One region of the Paludibacterium flexuosum genome, then DNA from elsewhere that is predicted to be linked to it. Evidence: predicted binding sites of a transcription regulator. Region 1 holds the regulator's gene; each other region holds the start of a gene.
What was found. Region 1 encodes FNR, which switches genes on or off when oxygen is low (the NO sensors DNR and NnrR bind a similar motif). Its sites were predicted from a motif close to TTGATNNNNATCAA; they were not measured.
Positions count from the first base shown of each region.

Region 2: the regulator FNR is predicted to act here: its motif matches at 1,928-1,941, upstream of AACH39_RS16625 (formate/nitrite transporter family protein).
Region 3: the regulator FNR is predicted to act here: its motif matches at 1,319-1,332, upstream of AACH39_RS06575 (FeoA family protein).
Region 4: the regulator FNR is predicted to act here: its motif matches at 2,626-2,639, upstream of AACH39_RS03895 (universal stress protein).

Region 1 covers NZ_AP029060.1:1,698,108-1,702,758, reverse strand. Annotated here, with positions in the region: gene AACH39_RS08040 (RNA methyltransferase) at 1-765, shown strand; gene AACH39_RS08035 (DUF1853 family protein) at 743-1,654, shown strand; gene fnr (fumarate/nitrate reduction transcriptional regulator Fnr) at 1,682-2,431, opposite strand; gene hemN (oxygen-independent coproporphyrinogen III oxidase) at 2,541-3,947, shown strand; gene AACH39_RS08020 (hypothetical protein) at 3,951-4,076, shown strand; gene udk (uridine kinase) at 4,129-4,651, opposite strand, start outside.
Region 2 covers NZ_AP029060.1:3,499,970-3,504,620, forward strand. Annotated here, with positions in the region: gene ppx (exopolyphosphatase) at 141-1,637, shown strand; gene AACH39_RS16625 (formate/nitrite transporter family protein) at 2,133-2,960, shown strand; gene AACH39_RS16630 (patatin-like phospholipase family protein) at 3,025-4,053, shown strand; gene AACH39_RS16635 (heme-degrading domain-containing protein) at 4,197-4,651, shown strand, end outside.
Region 3 covers NZ_AP029060.1:1,383,670-1,388,320, forward strand. Annotated here, with positions in the region: gene AACH39_RS06570 (alpha/beta hydrolase) at 98-1,228, shown strand; gene AACH39_RS06575 (FeoA family protein) at 1,419-1,667, shown strand; gene AACH39_RS06580 (ferrous iron transporter B) at 1,660-3,495, shown strand; gene AACH39_RS06585 (FeoB-associated Cys-rich membrane protein) at 3,492-3,695, shown strand; gene AACH39_RS06590 (hypothetical protein) at 3,756-4,340, opposite strand; gene AACH39_RS06595 (hypothetical protein) at 4,494-4,651, opposite strand, start outside.
Region 4 covers NZ_AP029060.1:801,191-805,841, forward strand. Annotated here, with positions in the region: gene argE (acetylornithine deacetylase) at 23-1,204, opposite strand; RNA gene ffs (signal recognition particle sRNA small type) at 1,353-1,451, shown strand; gene AACH39_RS03890 (helix-turn-helix domain-containing protein) at 1,701-2,024, shown strand; gene AACH39_RS03895 (universal stress protein) at 2,107-2,556, opposite strand; gene AACH39_RS03900 (thioesterase family protein) at 2,681-3,127, shown strand; gene AACH39_RS03905 (TerB family tellurite resistance protein) at 3,124-3,582, shown strand; gene xerC (tyrosine recombinase XerC) at 3,569-4,462, shown strand; gene AACH39_RS03915 (CinA family protein) at 4,451-4,651, opposite strand, start outside.

The DNA of each region.
Region 1 (4,651 bases):
ATGAATAAACCCGAAGTCCCTGATTTTTTGAGAAACATCCGAATTGTGCTGGCCAGACCGAGTCATCCGGGCAACATCGGCTCGGCGGCACGGGCCATGAAAACCATGGGTTTGTCGCAATTATGGCTGGTGTCACCGAAAGCTTTTCCCAGTGGTGAGGCCGATGCGCTGGCCTCGGGAGCGGTGGATCTGCTGCAGTCGGCGCAAGTGGTCGATACCCTGGCAGAGGCGCTGAATGGGGTGACGGTTGCCGCGGCGCTGACCAGTCGCCGTCGGGAGCTGACCACCCCGCTGGCCGTGCCGCGCGAGCTGACGCCCGAGCTTCTGGGGCGGGCACAGGCCGGCGAGCAGGTGGCCCTGGTGTTCGGTAACGAGACCTTCGGGCTGTCGATCGAAGAGGTCGAGCTGTGCAATCGCCTGGTGACCATTCCGGGCAATCCGGATTATTTTTCCCTCAATCTGGCCATGGCGGTGCAGGTGATGACCTACGAGCTGTTCAGCCACGTGGGTGTCGGCGTCGATTATCTCAAGCCGAGCGGCCTGGCCGCGACCGCTGACGAGGTGGAAGGCATGTGCGCCCATCTGGATCAGACCATGGCACATATCGGCTACTACGAGCGCCGCAATGGCGAACGGCTGATGCGCCGCATGCGCACCCTGTTCCATCGGGCCGGCGTTCTGCGCGAAGAGGTCGACATCCTGCGCGGCTTCTTCAAGCAGGTGATGCGTGCGGCTGACGGGCATGTTCCTCCCGACAAGTCCTGAGCTGCCCTGGCGCCAGCCTGCGGTGCGTGATCTGGCCTGTCTGCTGACCGGCCGCGCACCCTGGCTCACGCCAGACGACCTGCCCGATGCGCTGCTGCTGGGGGCCGACGGGATGAGGCGCCTGGCGATGCTGGACAACGATCCGGCGCCACTGCGCCGCTGGCTGGCGGCTCGTCCCGTCAGGCGGCTTGGCCACTATGCCGAGCAACTGCTGGCTTTCTGGTTTGACCATTCCCCCCATATCGAGCTGGTTGCGCACAATCTGGTGCTGCGCGACAAAGGGCTGACGCTGGGTGAGTTCGACTTCCTGCTGCGTATTGATGGCCAGCCCTGGCATCTGGAAACCTGCAGCAAATTCTATCTGCAGTGCGGAAAGGGGGCGTCAGGCCTGGTGGGCCCCAGTCTGCGCGATGCCTGGCTGCTGAAACAGGACAAGCTGGCTCAGCAATTGAGGCTGAGTCGCCATGCGCTGGCCCGACAAGTCCTGCCGCCGGGGTTTGAGGCACCGCGCACCGGGGCACTGGTGCGTGGCTGCTTTTTTTACCGTCAGGCGCCTGACGAGGCGGCATTCGCGCCGGCAACCCAATGGCAAGGCTGGATGGCTGACTGCGAACAGCCCTGGCCCTGTCGCGACGCCTCCAGTCGCTGGCTGTGGCTGCCGCGCATGCGCTGGCTGTCGCCGGCGCTGGCCGCCAGCGGCGAGGTGGGGTCGGCACAGGCCCTGCGTGTGCAGATGACACAAGCCGAGGCGCCTCAAATGGTGGCGGAAATGGTGGCAGAGGAGGGGGGATGGCGCGAATTGCGGCGCGGCTTTGTTCTGCCGTCGCGCTGGCCGGATGCCGGGCGGCTGGTGCAGCTGCAGCAGCAAATGCCAACGGGCGCCTGCTGAGCGGCGCCCGTTGTCGGGACTGGCAAGTTACTCCGCGTTGTTGGAGTGGATGCAGCCGGCGATCAGTTGCTTGAGTTCTTCCGGTTTCACCAGCTGAATGTGCTTGTGATCGACGCTGATCCAGCCCTGTTGCTGGAACTTCGACAGCGTGCGGCTGACGGTTTCCAGTTTCAGGCCGAGGAAGCTGCCGATTTCCTCGCGGCTCATGCGCAGGATGAAGTCATTGGCGGCGAAGCCACGGATGGCCAGACGCTGGGACAGGTTGAGCAGGAACGCGGCCAGACGCTCTTCTGCCTTCATGTTGCCAAGAAGCAACATGACGTTCTGATCGCGGACAATCTCGCGGCTCATCAGGCGGAAGAAATGGTGCTGCAGGCTGGGGATGTCGCGACCAAGGCTCTCGATTCGATTGAACGGCAGTTCGCAGACTTCGCTGTCTTCCAGGGCGATGGCATCGCAGCCATGGATGTTGGAAGACACGCCATCCAGCCCCATCAGCTCGCCGGACATCAGGAAGCCCGTGACCTGCTCGCGGCCATCCTGGCTGGAGACGCAGGTCTTGAAGAAGCCGGTGCGCACGGCGAACAGCGACTTGAAGCCCTCGCCGCTGCGGAACAGATACTCGCCCCGTTTGATGCGACGGCTCTGGCGGATGACGGCATCAAGCTGCGTCATCTCTTCGCGATTCAGTCCGACGGGCAGGCAGAGTTCGCGCAAGCTGCAGTTGGAGCAGGAGAGCTTGAGCGCATGCAATTGGATGGTGGTCTGGTCAGTCATGCCGTTTTTTGAGCAACCTTTAATTGAACCTTGACTCTTGTCAAAGCGGAATTCAAATGTTTTCCGCAAATTTACCAGCCCACCACCGGTTTTTCCATCAAATACCGACATGACCACCATCCATTCGTTTTCTCCGGAGCATTTCGAGTTCGATCGACAACTGATCGAACGGCTGGAAGGCTCCGGCCCGAGATACACCTCATACCCGACTGCAGACCGCTTTCATGCGGATTTCGGCGAGGCCGATTATCGTCATTGGCTCAAACAGCGTCGCATCGGGGCGAATAGTAAAGCTGTATCATTATATGCTCATTTACCATTTTGCAATACTGTTTGCTATTACTGTGCCTGTAACAAGATCATCACCAAGGACAAGAGCAAGGCAGATATCTACCTCGACTACCTGGAAAAAGAGGTAGAAATGGTGGCAAATGCCGTCGGTGAGCGAGAAAAAGTCATTCAGTTGCATTTTGGTGGCGGTACGCCGACCTTCTTGTCGGATGCGCAACTCGAACGACTGATGAATATCCTGCGCGGGCATTTCGACTTTTTGCCGGAAGGTGAATATTCCATCGAGATTGATCCGCGCAAGGTGGGGCGCGAGACGATCTTCAAACTGGCGTCATTCGGTTTCAACCGCATCAGTGTCGGGGTGCAGGATCTGGAACCGCGCGTGCAGGAGGCCGTCAACCGGGTGCAGAGCCTGGACGAGACACTGGAAGTGATTCAGGCGGCGCGCGAGGCAGGTTTCAAATCGGTCAGTATCGACCTGATCTACGGGCTGCCGTTTCAGACGCAAAGCTCCGTGGCGCGGACCATTGAGCAGGTCATCGCCATCAGTCCGGACCGCATTGCGCTATACAATTACGCCCACTTGCCAACGCTGTTCATGCCGCAACGGCGTATCGACGAAGCCGACCTGCCGTCGTCTTCAGTGAAATTGGATATTTTACAACACTCGGTGCGTCAACTGACCGAGGCGGGCTATGTGTTCATCGGCATGGATCACTTCGCCAAGCCCGATGATGACCTGGCGGTTGCCTTGCGTCAGGGGCGTCTGCAGCGCAATTTTCAGGGCTATTCCACCTACGCCGACTGCGACATGCTGGCCTTCGGGGTGTCCTCGATCGGCAAGGTGGGACCTTGCTATAGCCAGAACGAGAAAGAGCTGGATGCCTACTATGCGGCGCTGGACGCCGGCCGCCTGCCGGTGATGCGTGGACTGGTGCTGGACAGTGACGACATTCTGCGCCGCTCGATCATCCAGGCGCTGATGTGCCGTTTCTCTTTGTCGTTCGAGGCCATCGAGGAAATCTTCAATATCAATTTCGCCCATTACTTTGCGGAAGAGATCCCGAAGCTGCGCGAGATGCAGCAGATGGGCCTGCTGCATTTTGACGGCGACTTCCTGACCGTTGAACCGAAGGGGCGATTCCTGATCCGCAATGTGGCCATGCTGTTCGATCGCCATCTGCGCGAGCGCCAGACCAAGGCCCGTTACTCCAAGGTGATCTGAGCGGTGTCCCGTCTGCTTAACGGGGTACTGCTGGCCCTGGTGGCTGTCGCCTACGGCCTGTGGTTTGGCCTGCGACTACTGGGCTGGCCGTTCGCCTGGCTGTGGCAGCAGCGACCACGCAGCAAATGAAAAAGCCGGCGGATGCCGGCTTTTTTTGCATGCATACGGCCATGGGCGTGTGTTACACCACCAGGCTTTCGATGCGGGCGATGATCATGTCGATGGCCGGGTCATTGCTGCCATGCGGCAGGATCACGTCGGCAAAGCGCTTGGTCGGCTCGATGAACTGGTTATGCATCGGTCGCACCGTCGACATGTACTGATCGATGACGTGCTGCATCGAGCGGGCACGTTCGACGATGTCGCGCTGCAGCCGGCGGATGAAACGCACATCCGGGTCGGTGTCGACAAAGATTTTCAGCGACATCATGTCGCGCAGCGCCGCATCGTACAGAGAGTAGAAGCCTTCGATCAGAATCACCGGTGCCGGCACGACGGTACGGGTTTCATGGCTTCGGGTGTGGATCGAGAAATCATAAATCGGCATGTCGATCGGCACGCCGTTGCGCAGGTCATCGATGTGCGACATCAGCAGCGGCCAGTCGAAGGCATGCGGATGGTCGTAGTTGGTCAGCAGCCGCTGCTCGAAGGTCAGCGCACTCTGATCACGATAGTAGTTGTCCTGGATGATGACCGCTGCCTTG
Region 2 (4,651 bases), 1.8 Mb from region 1:
TGACGACGACGTACTAAACACAGGGGTGACGGCCTCGGCAAAACAGCGGTAACATTCGGTTGCCGCTTTTTTTATGCTTATATGATGAAGATATGCCCCGGCATGGGGTATTCACCAAACCCTCCGCCGAAGGGGCTGCCTTGACTACCGAATCACAACCTTCTTACGACGTGCTGGCGACGGTCGACCTGGGGTCGAACAGCTTCCGGCTGCAAATCTCGCGCCTGGTCGACGATCAGCTCTATACCCTGGATGCCCTGAAGGAAACCGTGCGTCTGGGCGCCGGCCTCGGGCGAGACAAGGTGCTCGACGATGATACCCAGCAGCGCGCGCTGGCCTGCATGGCCCGCTTTGGCGAGCGCCTGCGCGGCTTCGCCCCCGGTCAGGTGCGCGTGGTTGGTACCAATACCCTGCGCGTGGCGAAGAATGCCCCGGCTTTCATCGAGCGGGCCGAAACCCTGCTCGGTTTTCCGATCGAAATCATCGCCGGCCGCGAAGAGGCCCGTCTGATCTATTTGGGGGCGGCCCACTCCCTGCCGGCGACCCGCGAGCGTCGTCTGGTGGTCGATATTGGCGGCGGCTCGACCGAGTTCATCATCGGCAGCCAGTATCGCGCCCTGGTGACGGAAAGCCTGCCGCTGGGCTGCGTCAGCTACAGCCTGCGCTTCTTCCCTGACGGCAAGCTGGGCAAAAGCCAGTTTCGTGATGCCACCCTGGCGGCACGCAACGAAATCCAGCGCATTCGTCACGCCTTCCGGCCGGAAGAGTGGCAACTGGCGGTCGGGACTTCCGGCACGGCCCGTTCGCTGCGCGACATCCTCGAAATCAATGATTACACCCCGGCGGACATCACCCTGGAAGGCATGGAGCAGCTGCGTGCCGAGATGCTGCGGCGCGGCCATGTGAAGAACATTACGCTCAATGGCCTGAAAGCAGATCGTGCCCCGGTATTGCCGGGTGGCCTGGCGATCATGATCGGCATCTTCGAGGAGCTGGAAATCAGCAAGATGACGGTGGCCGAAGGGGCGCTGCGCGACGGGGTGCTGTACGACCTGCTCGGCCGCCAGCGCGAACACGATATGCGCGAAACCACGGTCAATCAGTTCTGCCGCCGCTACCATGTCGATGTCGAGCAGATGAAGCGGGTAACCGTTCTGGCTGAAAGTCTGTTCCGCAAGGTGTGCGGCGAAGATCTGGACCAGGACTGGCTCAAGCTGCTGATCTGGGCGGGCCGTCTGCATGAAATCGGTCTGTCGATCGCGCATACCGCCTATCACAAGCACTCGGCCTATATTCTGCAATATGCCGATATGCCCGGTTTTTCCCGGCGCGAACAAACGGCGCTCGGCCAGATCGTGCTGGGCCACCGTGGCGACATGGGCAAGCTGTTGCCCTATATCAACGACCGCATGCTGTGGGTGGCCATCGTCTGCCTGCGCATGGCCGTGCTGTTCTATCGCAGTCGCCATGACAATACCTTGCCCGGCCGGCTGGATCTCAAGCCCCATCCGCGCGGCTTTACCCTGACGCTGGAGCGCGACTGGCTGGCGGCCAACCCGCTGACGGCCAATGCCCTGCGCCAGGAGGTCAGTCAATGGAAGAACATTGGCTACCTGCTGGAGTTGCAGCAGCTCTGACCGGAAAGCCATGATCCTGCCCCTTGGGTGCGGGGCAGGCTGTGTTGGCAAAGGGGGAGGGCGACCGGTTTGCAGGGCCCGGCACCGCCGGGCCCTGTCGCCAACGGACTGATTTCCCCGCCTGTCCATTGAAATTCAATCCCCGCTGAGCGAATCAAAGATTCGCACGCATGCCCGCCCTTGCCCTGCAAGGGCGCGTCCGTGATGCAGACAAAGGTTTGTCAGCAAGCAGATCCCGCAAAAGCGGGTTTTTTTACGCACCGGAATGATCGTAAACGAACATAAAATGTTTGTTTGAGATCAATGTGTTGTTTTTTGAATCTGGGTAATCTTTCAAAAAATCAATGTATATAGTGATTTGCTGGCCGGTTGGCGAATGGCTCCTGGTGATTGCAAACGCACCTTCCAGTTGTATTTTTTCGTTTTGGAATATTTTTTCGTCATCGAAACCCACTGATTTGATCGGCCCGGCCGATCCGGAGCGCTTGGAATCTTATGGCTACTCTTCACCCGCTTCCCTACGTTGTTGCTGAATCCGCGCGCAAGCGTCAGATCATGAATGCCGCCCCCCTGCGCTATTTCATGAGTGCCGTCATGGCCGGGGCCCTGATTGCCGTGGTGCTGATCGTCAGCCTGCAGCTTGGGCAGACACTGCATCTGGCCGGGTCGCCGCTGTACTACGCCGCCAGTGCCGGCTTCTTCGGTACCGCACTGTGCACCATCATCGTCAGCAAGACCGAGCTGTTTACCAGTAATGTCATGTACATGACCGTCGGCGTGCTGTCGCGCCGTGTCAGCTGGCCGGAGCTGGCCAAGAGCTGGCTGCTGGTCTACGGCGGCAATTTCGTCGGTGCGCTGCTGCTGGCGCTGATGTATGCCCAGACCGGGGCCCTGGCTCACCTGCCGGCCGATCACCTGCTGTTCGATGTGATCGGTCACAAGGTGCATGCCGACAGCTGGGCGATTTTCTTCAAGGGCGCGCTGTGCAACTGGATCATCTGCCTGGCCGTCTGGGTACCGCTGCGCCTGACCAACGACATGGCCAAGCTGGCCATGACCATGCTGCTGGTGTTCGTGTTCTTCTTCAGCGGCTATGAGCACAGCATTGCCAACATGGCATTCTTCAGCCTGAGCTGGTTTGCCTCGGCCGGCGTTACGCCCGACTGGGCCTCGACCCTGCACAACCTGATCCCGGCGACCCTGGGCAATATCGCCGGTGGTGCCATCGGCGTGGCCGCGCTCAACTTCTACCTGGAGCGCGATACGCTGGAAGAAACCAGCCCGTCTGCCGTCAAGCCCGAGGTCGCGTTGGCCCGTTCCTGATCTTTGCTTGTGAGACGTCCGGCCATATGCCATGCTTGTTGCGATGCAATAACGAGGGGCAAGCATGTTCGGACGTCGTCTTCCCTTACCCTCCCTCAGCCTGGCGCTGCAAGGCGGTGGCGCCCACGGCGCCTTTACCTGGGGCGTGCTGGATGCCTTGCTGGCCAGCGGGCTGTACCGCTTTGACGGACTGAGCGGCACCAGTGCCGGCGCCATGAACGCCGTGGCCGTGGCACACGGCCTGGCCTGCGGTGGTCCCGATGCCGCACGCGCGACCCTCGAGACCTTCTGGCTGCGTGTCGGCGCCAGTCTGCCGCCGGAAATGCTGCAGCCCATGATGCCCGGCGACGATCTGTCCATTCCCCCCGGGCTGCAGATGGCCCTGCAATTCTCGCGCTGGTTTTCGCCCTACCAGCTGAATCCGCTCGACTACAACCCGCTGCGGGCCATCATCGACGAGCTGTTCGATTTTGACCGTATTCGCCAGGCCTCGCCGGTCAAGATCTACATCGCCGCGACCCAGGCCAACAGCGGGCGCCTGCGTCTGTTCGACAAGCAGCAGCTGTCGACCGACGCGCTGCTGGCTTCCGCCTGCCTGCCCAGTCTGCAGCAGGCCGTCAGCATCGATGGCGAAGACTACTGGGATGGTGGCTTTGCCGCCAATCCGGCCGTCTTCCCGCTGATTCGCTACTGCCGTGCCGATGACATTCTGCTGATCCTGCTGACGCCGATGGCGCACGGTACGACACCGCGCAGTGCGGAAGACATTCGCCAGCGCATCCTCAACCTGGGCTTCAACAGTGCCTTTCTGCGCGAGATGCGCCTGTTGGCCCTGTTGCGCGAGATGGCGCAGGAGTCCGGGCCGATCAAGGGCAAGCTGGAGCGCCGGCTGCTGGCGACGCGTTTTCACCTGATCGAGGCCGATGACCTGCTGACTGAGCTGGATGCCGCCAGCAAAGCACTGGCACATACGCCTTTCCTGCTCTGGCTGCGCGATGCCGGCCGCCAGCGTGCCCAGCAGTGGCTGGCACAGCATGGCCGGCAGGTCGGGCACCAGGCCAGTGTCGATATCCACCACCTGTTCTTCGAGTGAGTCCGGGCGAGATAAGCGCAGGTTTTTCAGGCAAAACGGTCACGTTATTGCTGTCTATTAGTTATGCGTGATATTCTTTTTGCATTGCGTCTGCTTGTCGCACATTATCTGACAGTGGCACCCGAGGGTGTCCGGAGAGTGAAATGGGACTTGATCAAGAGTTGCAGAAAATTCTGCGCCAGGAAGTCGAACTGGTTTTTCCGCGCTTTGATGCCGCTGCGGCATGGGAGCTCGGTGTTGCCCTGCGTGCCGCCGCCCAGAAGCGTGGCGCGGCCGTGGTGATCGATATTCGCCGCGGTGATGAAATCCTGTTCTACCATGCCATGCCGGGCACGACCCCGGCGCATGCCGACTGGGCGCGCCGCAAGCGCAATGTGGTGGAACTGACCCGCCGCAGCTCCTATGCCGTCGGTTTGCAGAATCGTCTCGGGGGAGAAACGCTGGAGCAGAAAATGGGGCTGCCGGTCCGTGATTACGCCTGCCATGGTGGCGGTTTCCCGATCACTGTCTCGCATACCGGCTATATCGGCTCGATTGTCGTTTCCGGCATGGAGCAGCGTGAAGACCACAGCATGATTGTCGAAGTCCTGGCCGAATT
Region 3 (4,651 bases), 310 kb from region 1:
CATAATAAGCCGCCTTTAACCGCATTCGCGCAATGCCGTTGCCTGTCCGCGTCGTTTGACGCCATATGCAGGCCATCAGCAAGGGACTTGAAACTGCATGTTTACCTTTGATCTGGACTACCGGGCGCTGTTTGACGAACGTGCCTGGCAACTGAAAGCCCAGGGGATTTCCGGCAAATCGCTGCGCCAGGTGCGCAGCCATGTCACCAACTTCTGGGGCACCGGTCCGGGGGCCTGGACACATGAGTGGACCTTGCATGCCATGCAGGCCGAACGCGCCGGGCGCTGGCTGGAGGCCTCGGCCTGCCACGGTGCGGCGCGCTTCCCGGTCATCAACACACCGGAACGGCAGCAGGCGCTCGCCGACCAGATCCGCTGCTATCTGCGCGCGGCCCCCGAATTTCCCTGTCATTTCAGCCGCAAGGCACTGACGGTGCAGTTGCCGACCGGCGCTGCGCAGATCATGGTGCACCTGTTCGAACCGGCGAAAACCACCCGTCGCCCGCGCCCCCTCCTCTGCCTCAGTGGCGGCGTGTACATCGGCAAATTCGAGCTGCACAAACTGGCACTGACACTGGCGCGTTTCGGTGGCATGCGTGTCTGTGTGCTGGACATGCCCGGCACCGGAGAGACCACCCTGCCGCTGCAACCGGAGAGCCACCTGGTCTACGAGCAGGTCATCCAGCAGTTGCGCGACCCCGAAGCCCGTTGCGGCATGCTCGGCATCAGCATTGGCGGACACTGGGCGGCCAAGCTGGCGATGCTCGGCAGTGTCGATGCGGCGGTCGACATCGGCGGTCCGGTCGGCTTCGACACCCAGCCCGGCGCCAGCCCGCTGGCACTGAACAATGCCCTGACCGGGACCATCGCCAATGCCATGCAACTGGCGGAGATGCCGGATGACTCGCAGGCGCGGCAACTGGTACAGGAGTTTTCCCTGGCACACCAGGGACTGCTCGCGGGGGCCCCCAGGGTGCCGCTGCTGGTCATCAACGGCAGCAATGATCCCTATGTCAGCCGTCAGGACACGCTGGGCTTTGCCGGCAAGGACAATGCCGAGATCTGGCTGATCGACCGAGCCGGTCATTGTGCCGCCGAGCAGTTCGTCCGGCTGGTGCCGGGCGTCATGCTCTGGCTGCGACAACGTCTGAATGTCCCTGCCGGGCTGGGCTCGCCGGTCAGCCTGCTGGGCAAGGTGCTGATGCCAAGACGCAAGGTTCTGGCCTGAGCGCCGCGCATCGCGCCCGCTGCGGCGGGCGCGATCTTTGCTGACCATTCCCGCACGGGTGCGAACCCGCAACACCCGGTACCCTGCGGCTTGACCGACATCAAGCAAGCGGCAATTCCCCCACAGCAAGTATTGCCAATCGGGTCTTGGCTGGAAGATAATGAGAACGATTATTATTTAAGACCGCGCCATGACGCTTACCGACCTCCCCACCCACGCCCAGGCCATCGTCGACCATGTCGACGATGTTCATTCACCCGACACCATTTCCCAGCGCCTGCGCGACCTCGGTTTCGTACCGGGTGAACCGGTGCGCGTGGTGGCCCGAGCCCCCTGGGGCGGCGATCCGCTGCTAATCCAGATCGGCTCGACGCGCTTTGCCCTGCGCCAGGCCGAGGCTCGCCGCGTGGTCATCAACCGGGAGACCGCTCATGACTGAGGCAGCACTGCGTATTGCCCTGGTGGGCAACCCCAACTGCGGCAAGACCGCCTTGTTCAATCAACTGACCGGTGCCCGTCAGAAGGTGGCCAACTACGCCGGTGTCACGGTCGAGCGCAAGGAAGGCCGCTTTACCGCGCCCTCCGGTCGCAAGATCCGCCTGCTAGATTTGCCCGGCGCCTACAGTTTCGAATCCGCCAGTCCGGATGAGCGCATCACGCGCGACGTGCTGATGGGGCAATACCCGGGAGAAGCCATTCCGGACATGATCGTCTGTGTCGCCGATGCCACCAACCTGCGCCTGCACCTGCGTTTCGTGCTGGAGGTCCAGCGCCTGGGCCGGCCGATGGTGCTGGCGCTGAACATGATGGATGCCGCGCGCCGTCGTGGCATCCACATTGATGTTGAAGCGCTGTCGCACCGCCTGGGCATGCCGGTGGTGCAGACCGTTGCTGTGCGCCGTGGCGGGGCTCGTGACCTGATCGCGCTGGTCGATCAGGGCATCCCGGCCCATGACGCCGAAGCCCGTGCCGGCGACGGGCAGGATGTGCACGAAGCCGTACGCGACCTGCTGCGCACCACCGTCACCATGCCGCATGCCTCGGACAGAATGGTCGATACCATTGACCGCTGGACCCTGCACCCGGTCATCGGACCGATCATCCTGGCGGCAGTAATGTTCCTGGTTTTCCAGGCGGTGTATTCGCTGGGCAAGCCGCTGACCGATGCCATTGGCGATGGCTTTGACGGATTGAGCCAACTGGTCGGCGCCAGCCTGCCGGATGGTCCGCTGCGGGGCCTGATCTGCGATGGCGTCCTGGCGGGTCTGGGCACGGTACTCGGCTTCCTGCCGGAAATCCTGGTGCTGTTCTTCTTCATCCTGGTACTGGAAGAGTCGGGCTACCTGCCGCGGGCAGCCTTCCTGCTGGACCGCCTGATGGTTTCCGTCGGTCTGACCGGCCGCTCGTTCATCCCCCTGCTGTCGAGCTTTGCCTGCGCGATTCCCGGCATCATCGGCACGCGCAGCATTACCGATGCGCGCGACCGCTGGACCACCATTCTGGTCGCCCCGCTGATGACCTGCTCGGCGCGCCTGCCGGTCTACGCGCTGCTGATTGGTGCCTTCATCCCGACCATCAAGGTCTGGGGGCTGTTCAATCTGCAGGGGCTGGTCCTGTTTGCGCTCTACATGCTGGGCATCGTGGGTGCCATGGTCGTGGGCTGGATCTGCAAGAAGCTGGGCCGCGACCAGAGCGAACACGCACTGCTGATGGAGCTGCCGGCCTATCGCCTGCCGCAGGCGCGCGACGTGGCCATCGGACTCTGGGAGCGTGGCAGCATTTTCCTGCGTCGTCTGACCGGGGTGATTCTGGCGCTGACCGTGGTGATGTGGTTCATTTCCACCTTCCCTTCGCCGCCTGCCGGCGCCGTCGGTCCGGCCATCGACTACAGCTTCGCCGGCTATCTGGGCCGCGCACTGCAGCATGTGTTCGAGCCGCTGGGCTTCAACTGGCAGATCACCCTGTCGCTGATTCCGGCCTTTGCCGCCCGGGAAACCGCCGTGGCCACCCTGGCCACCGTCTATGCCGTCGGCAGTGATGCGGATGTCAGCTCGCTCGGTCACGTCCTGGCCAGCCACTTCTCGCTGGCCAGCGCGCTGGCGCTGATGGTGTGGTTCGCCTTTGCCCCGCAATGCATGTCCACCCTGGCGGTCATCCGCCGCGAGACCGGCTCCTGGCGCAAGGTCATCCTGTCGTTCAGCTATATGTTTGTCGTGGCCTATGTGCTGGCGCTGGCCACTTACCAGATAGCGAGGGCCCTGCTATGAGTCACGGACTGTGGATGCAATACGTCATCATCGGCCTGCTGGTGGTCGCCAGCGTGGTGTATACCGTGCGCAAGCTGCACAAGAGCGCCAGAACCGGTGACTGCGCCGGCGGCTGCAGCAGCTGCAACAGTTGCGGCAGCCCGCAGGAGGACGCCACCACGGCGCCGGTCACCCTGCACCGCCCCCCTGGCAAACAATGAGTTCTGCCACATAAAAAAACAGGCAACCGTTCGGTTGCCTGCTTTTTTGATGCGAGCGCATCAGCCGTAGAGATACCCCTGATCCACCTGAACGATCTGCTCCAGCGTGACCGAAGGCGACACCCCGCGCAGGATGGCAAAATCCACGACATCGCAGCGGCGACTGTCGTCGTCGGCGCAATCTGCGGTATCGATCATCGAGGGATTGGAACGCATCTGGATGACGTAGTCACCATCGCGCTGCACACCTTCAAAAATCCGCTGTGCATCGCGCGAGAGAAAATAACCGCTGTGGTAACCGGTCACCAGAACGGCGCCGGTTTCCTCATCCTCGGCATAAATCGGCGCCCGCTGCAGACCATGAATCACCAGCTTGTCTTCCCCCTGCTGAAAATGCGTCACCACCGTGGGCGGCACGCGATTTTCCAGAATGGAGAAGAAGCGCCCTGAACCTTCGCCATAATAGCCCTGCGCATGTTCGGTCAGACTGGCGGGGATTTCCACCGTCTGGGCCCGTCCGGCCTCGCCCAGATCAATCTGCAGATGGGGCCGGTTGACCAGAACCTGATCGACACGGCTCGCGTCGACATTGCCCGGTGCATACGTTTCGTCATGCACGTTACTGCGTTTGCTGCGTTCTGACATGATACGTCTCCTGTCCAGTCGTTGAATGCTGCCATCAGCCCGGCCAATCTAAACAAGCCGGGGAAACTTGCAGAGCGGCCAACAGCGCTTCATCACGTCAGAATCATTACCGTCTAGCGACAGGGTTTGGCGACCGACCCCAGAGAAAGCGGATCAGTCGAACAGATCTGCCTCATCCACGGCGGGCTCGCCCCCCTGCTGTGCGGCACGCTCCCTGGCCTGCAAGGCCTGCCAGGCTTCTTCGGTCAGGGCATGACTGCCATCACAGTATTCACGCCGGCCACAGCCGCAGCGGCCGATATCAGCCGGAT
Region 4 (4,651 bases), 900 kb from region 1:
TATCCACGCCGAGGCAAAGAGACTATTTGCCGCCGCCGGCCGATCGGCACACGATTTCTCGCAGACCATCGAGCCAGACCATGCATTCCTGCAGCTGCGCCCGCTCAATATACTCGTCGGGGCGATGCGCCTGCTCGATCGAACCTGGCCCGAGTACCACACTGGGGAACCCGGCCGCGCTGAAACAACCGGCTTCGGTGGTATAGGCCACAGCCTGATGTGACCTGCCCGGGCACAGCTCTTGAATGTAGTCCAGCAACGAACTGCCCTGCGGTGACTCGAAGGGCTGACAATCTACCAACTGTTCAAAGGTGATGTCGGCTTCGGGCGCGGTACGACGCATTTCTTCAACCAGCGTGGCGGCGTAATCACGCACGGTATCGATATAACGTGCCAGCGGTTCGCCCGGCAGCCAGCGACACTCGAAGACAAACTCGCATTCACGCGGCACGATATTCGGCACGGTACCGCCGTGAATGGTCCCCGTCTGCAGCGTGGCATAGGGCACATCATAGAGAGGACGGGCGCGGCCAAAATGCGCTTCGGTATCCGCCAGTTTGCGGATATGGCTGATCAGTCGAGCCGCGTACTCGATGGCATTCACACCCTGCGGTGTCAGCGAGGAGTGCGCCGAACGCCCGGTCACCCGGCAGCGGAAGTGGGCGATGCCCTTGTGGGCGACGACCGGCTGCATCCGGGTCGGCTCGCCGATGATGCAACCGGACACCGGTACACCACGGGCAAGCAGATCGGCGATCAGCCGCGGCACCCCCAGGCACCCGACCTCTTCATCATACGAGAGCGCCAGACCGATCTGCTGCTGCAGTCGCCCTTCGGCATGCGCCGCCAGTACCGAAGGCAACCACGCCAGCACACAGGCAATGAACCCCTTCATGTCGGCGGCACCGCGCCCGTACAGACGACCATCGCGCTCGCTGAGCACGAAGGGGTCGCTCGTCCAGCTTTGCCCATCCACCGGCACGACATCGCTGTGACCGGACAAAATGAGCGCGGGCTGAGCGACCGGGCCGACCAGGGCAAAAAGATTGGCTTTGCTGCCATCATCGTTATAAGTCAGCTGGCTGGAGATGCCGAGCCCGGCCAGATGCTGCCGCACCCATTCGATCAGGCTCAGATTGGAATGGCGACTGGTGGTATCAAAGGCCACCAGCGTGGCGAGCAGGGATTCCGGTTCGTTGGACATGTCATTTTCCTGAAGGCAGTCTGGAACGCAGCGTAAGTCAGATTCCGATACCGACATCATACTTCGCTGAACATGAAATGGTAGACCCGGCAAAACGGAAAAAGATCGTGACACCTCAAGCCCGAGTGGCTATACTCTGCCTCTCTATGGCGGGTCTCCCCGCATTGCATCGTGGTTCACCTGGTCAGGTCCGGAAGGAAGCAGCCAAAATCACATCGTGCAAGTGCCGGGGGTCAGGCTCGCCACCCCTCCCCTCTCCCTATCATGCAAATTCATGTCATGCACGTATGTCATTGCGACATTGGCATAAAATCCCATTGTTCTCAACCATAAGATTCAGCTAACATTACGCAAAATTACTTACGCCAAGGCTTTACTATTTTTTTACAAAGTTTTGGGATACCCAATTTAGATATTTTGCTACTGTTAGATTGTCGGTCATGCCGAACAACTATTAGACAGCCGATTTCGCATTGCCAATGAGAGGACATCAAAAATGAAACTATTCGAAAAGATCACCAACCCGCGTGAAATCCGTCGCAAACTCGGCCTGAACCAACAAGAGTTCTGGAGCCGTATCGGCGTCACCCAATCCGGTGGCTCGCGCTATGAAAGCGGCCGCAACATGCCGAAGCCGGTGCGCGAACTGCTGCGCCTGGTGCATGTTGAACAGATTGACCTGTCGAAGGTTCGTCGCGAAGACTTCGAAATCGTGGAATATCTGAAAGAAACCCACCCGGACCTCTACAAGAGCCTGCGCAAGGCCGTACGTGCCAAGATGGAAACCCAGGAAGGCGGCGCAGAAGCGCTGCTGGGCTAAGCAGGCACGCCAGTCAGACAGACAGACAAAGGGCGGAAGCGCATGGCGCTTCCGCCCTTTTTCATGACCGACCGGTCACCCATTACTCGCCGTTATAGCGCACCAGCAGCACCGGCACATCGCAGGTCTTGAGCAGGCCCTCGGCCACGCTGCCCATCAGCAGATGCATCACCCCGGTCCAGCCGTGGGTCCCCATGACCACCAGATCGGCCCCCCAGCTATTGGCATCCTCTTGCAACACCGAGGCAATCTTGTCGCCCCAGCTTTCCAGAATTTTGCACTCCGGCTTCACGCCCAGCGACTCGGCCTTTTCATGCGCCTGACGCAGCACCTGCTCGCCGGCCTCCTTGACCGATTTCTGCAATTCGGAGGCGTCGAGGAACTCGGTCCCTCCCCAGCCAAACTGCGCCAGGTCCACCACGTGCACCATACGCACCTGTGCGCCACACTCGCTGGCCAGCTTGCAGGCCTCTGTCAGCGCCAGATTCGAGGTTTCACTATCGTCTACCGGCACAAATATCCGTTGGTACATGATGCCCCTCCTTCATTGGGGAATGTGTCCCCTGTCAGTACCAGTCTAGCAAAGCGGGTTGCCAAACGGTTGATGCAGATTAAAACAGTCCATTAGACTGACGGCTTGCTACCGAGAGATGCCCATGGCCCGAATTCAGATCAGTTTACCCGACCCCGTGCTCTTCGAAACCCTGCTCGAAGTTCGCATCGGCGACATCAATTATGGCAATCACATGGCCAATGATGCAATTTTAAGATATGCACATGAAGCGCGACTGCGATTCCTGCAGTCGCTCGGCTATAGCGAACTGGACGTCGCCGGCAGTGGGATCATCATGGCAGACGCAGCCATCAGCTATAAGGCCGAGGTCTTTCATGGCAACCGCCTGCGCCTGAAGCTGGGCATTACTGATGTCAGCCACCATGGCTTTGACATGATTTACCAAGCTGTCGATGACAACTCAGGCAAAGAAGTGGCAAGATTGAAAACAGGTATCGTATTTTTCGATTACGCCCACAGAAAAATAGCGCCGATTCCGCCAGCTTTTCTGGCGAGACTGCCGCAGCTAGCAGGAGGAACACCCGCATGAGACCCTACCGCGTCAACTCCCCACAGGCGATGGCCCGCTTCATCGCCATGTTCATGATCACCGATGGTGAAATGGACGAGCGTGAACTCGATGCGCTGGAAAAGATCATGACCTACGACCTGCTCGGCCTGAGCCGCAAGCAGTTCACCCAGGTGCTGGTCGACTATTGCGATGACATCTCCGACGAGGCCGAGCAAGACGGCACCATCCATCTGATCGACCGCCAGCGCATCGACACGCTGCTGGAAGAAGTCACCGACCGCAGCAAGCGTCTGCTGACTTGCGCCCTGGCCATGGACGTGGCCAAGGCGGATGGCGACATCAGCCCGCCGGAAATGGCCCTGCTGCGCTACCTGATGCAACGCTGGGACATCACCCTGAGCGACATCGAGGCCGCCATCATCAGAAAACCGCGGTCAGCCGGCAGCCAGCAACCGCAAAATGCCCTGGACTGAAGACTGCGCGGACTTTCTTGCCGCGCTGCAACGCGAAGGCAAGAGTCGCCATACCGTCGGCGCCTACCGGCGCGACCTGCACACCCTGACCGAGCTGGCCGGCGACAAGCCGGCCGGGCAGCTGAGCGTCAGCGACATCCGTCACTACATTGTCCGGCTGCATGCCGGCGGCCTGTCCGGCCGCAGCATCGGTCGCATGCTCTCCGCCTGGCGCGGCCTGTTTGGCTGGCTGATCGGGCAGCAACGAGCCAGCCACAACCCCTGCCAGGGACTGCGCCCGCCGAAAGAAGGCAAACGACTGCCCCATGCCCTGGCCGTCGATGCCACGGCAGCACTGCTGGATGGGGTCACGCCGGACACCCCGCTGGCGCTGCGCGACAAAGCCATGTTTGAACTGATGTACTCTTCGGGATTGCGACTGGCCGAGCTGGCCGGACTGGACCTGGAAGATATCGACTTCGAGCAGTCGCTGGCACGCGTCACCGGCAAAGGCAACAAGACCCGCATCGTGCCGGTCGGCAGCGTGGCCAGGGCCGCCCTGCAGGACTGGCTGGGTCAGCGTCAGGCCGAACCGGGGGAAAGTGCCCTGTTCACCGGCCAGAGCGGCCGGCGGCTCGGTGCACGCCAGATCGAAAAGCGACTTGCCGAGTGGAGTCTCAAGAGCGGCGCCACACAGCACGTCCATCCGCACATGCTGCGTCATTCCTTTGCATCGCACCTGCTGCAATCCTCCGGGGACTTGCGCGCCGTACAGGAACTGCTCGGCCACGCCAACCTGTCGACCACCCAGATCTATACCAGCCTGGACTACCAGCATCTTGCCCAGGTCTACGATGCCGCCCACCCCAGGGCGCGCAAGCCGAAGACCTCAGACGACTGAGGTGGCGGCCGCGCAGCGTGCCAGCAAACGTTGCAACGCCATCAGCACGGTCTGCCCGCGCACCTCATCGCGATCGCCATCGAAATGGCAGACGAAAGCTTCATCACCATCCGGCCCTGCCAGGCCAAACCACACGGTACCGACCGGCTTGTCTGCCGAGCCGCCTCCGGGGCCGGCCACACCGGACAC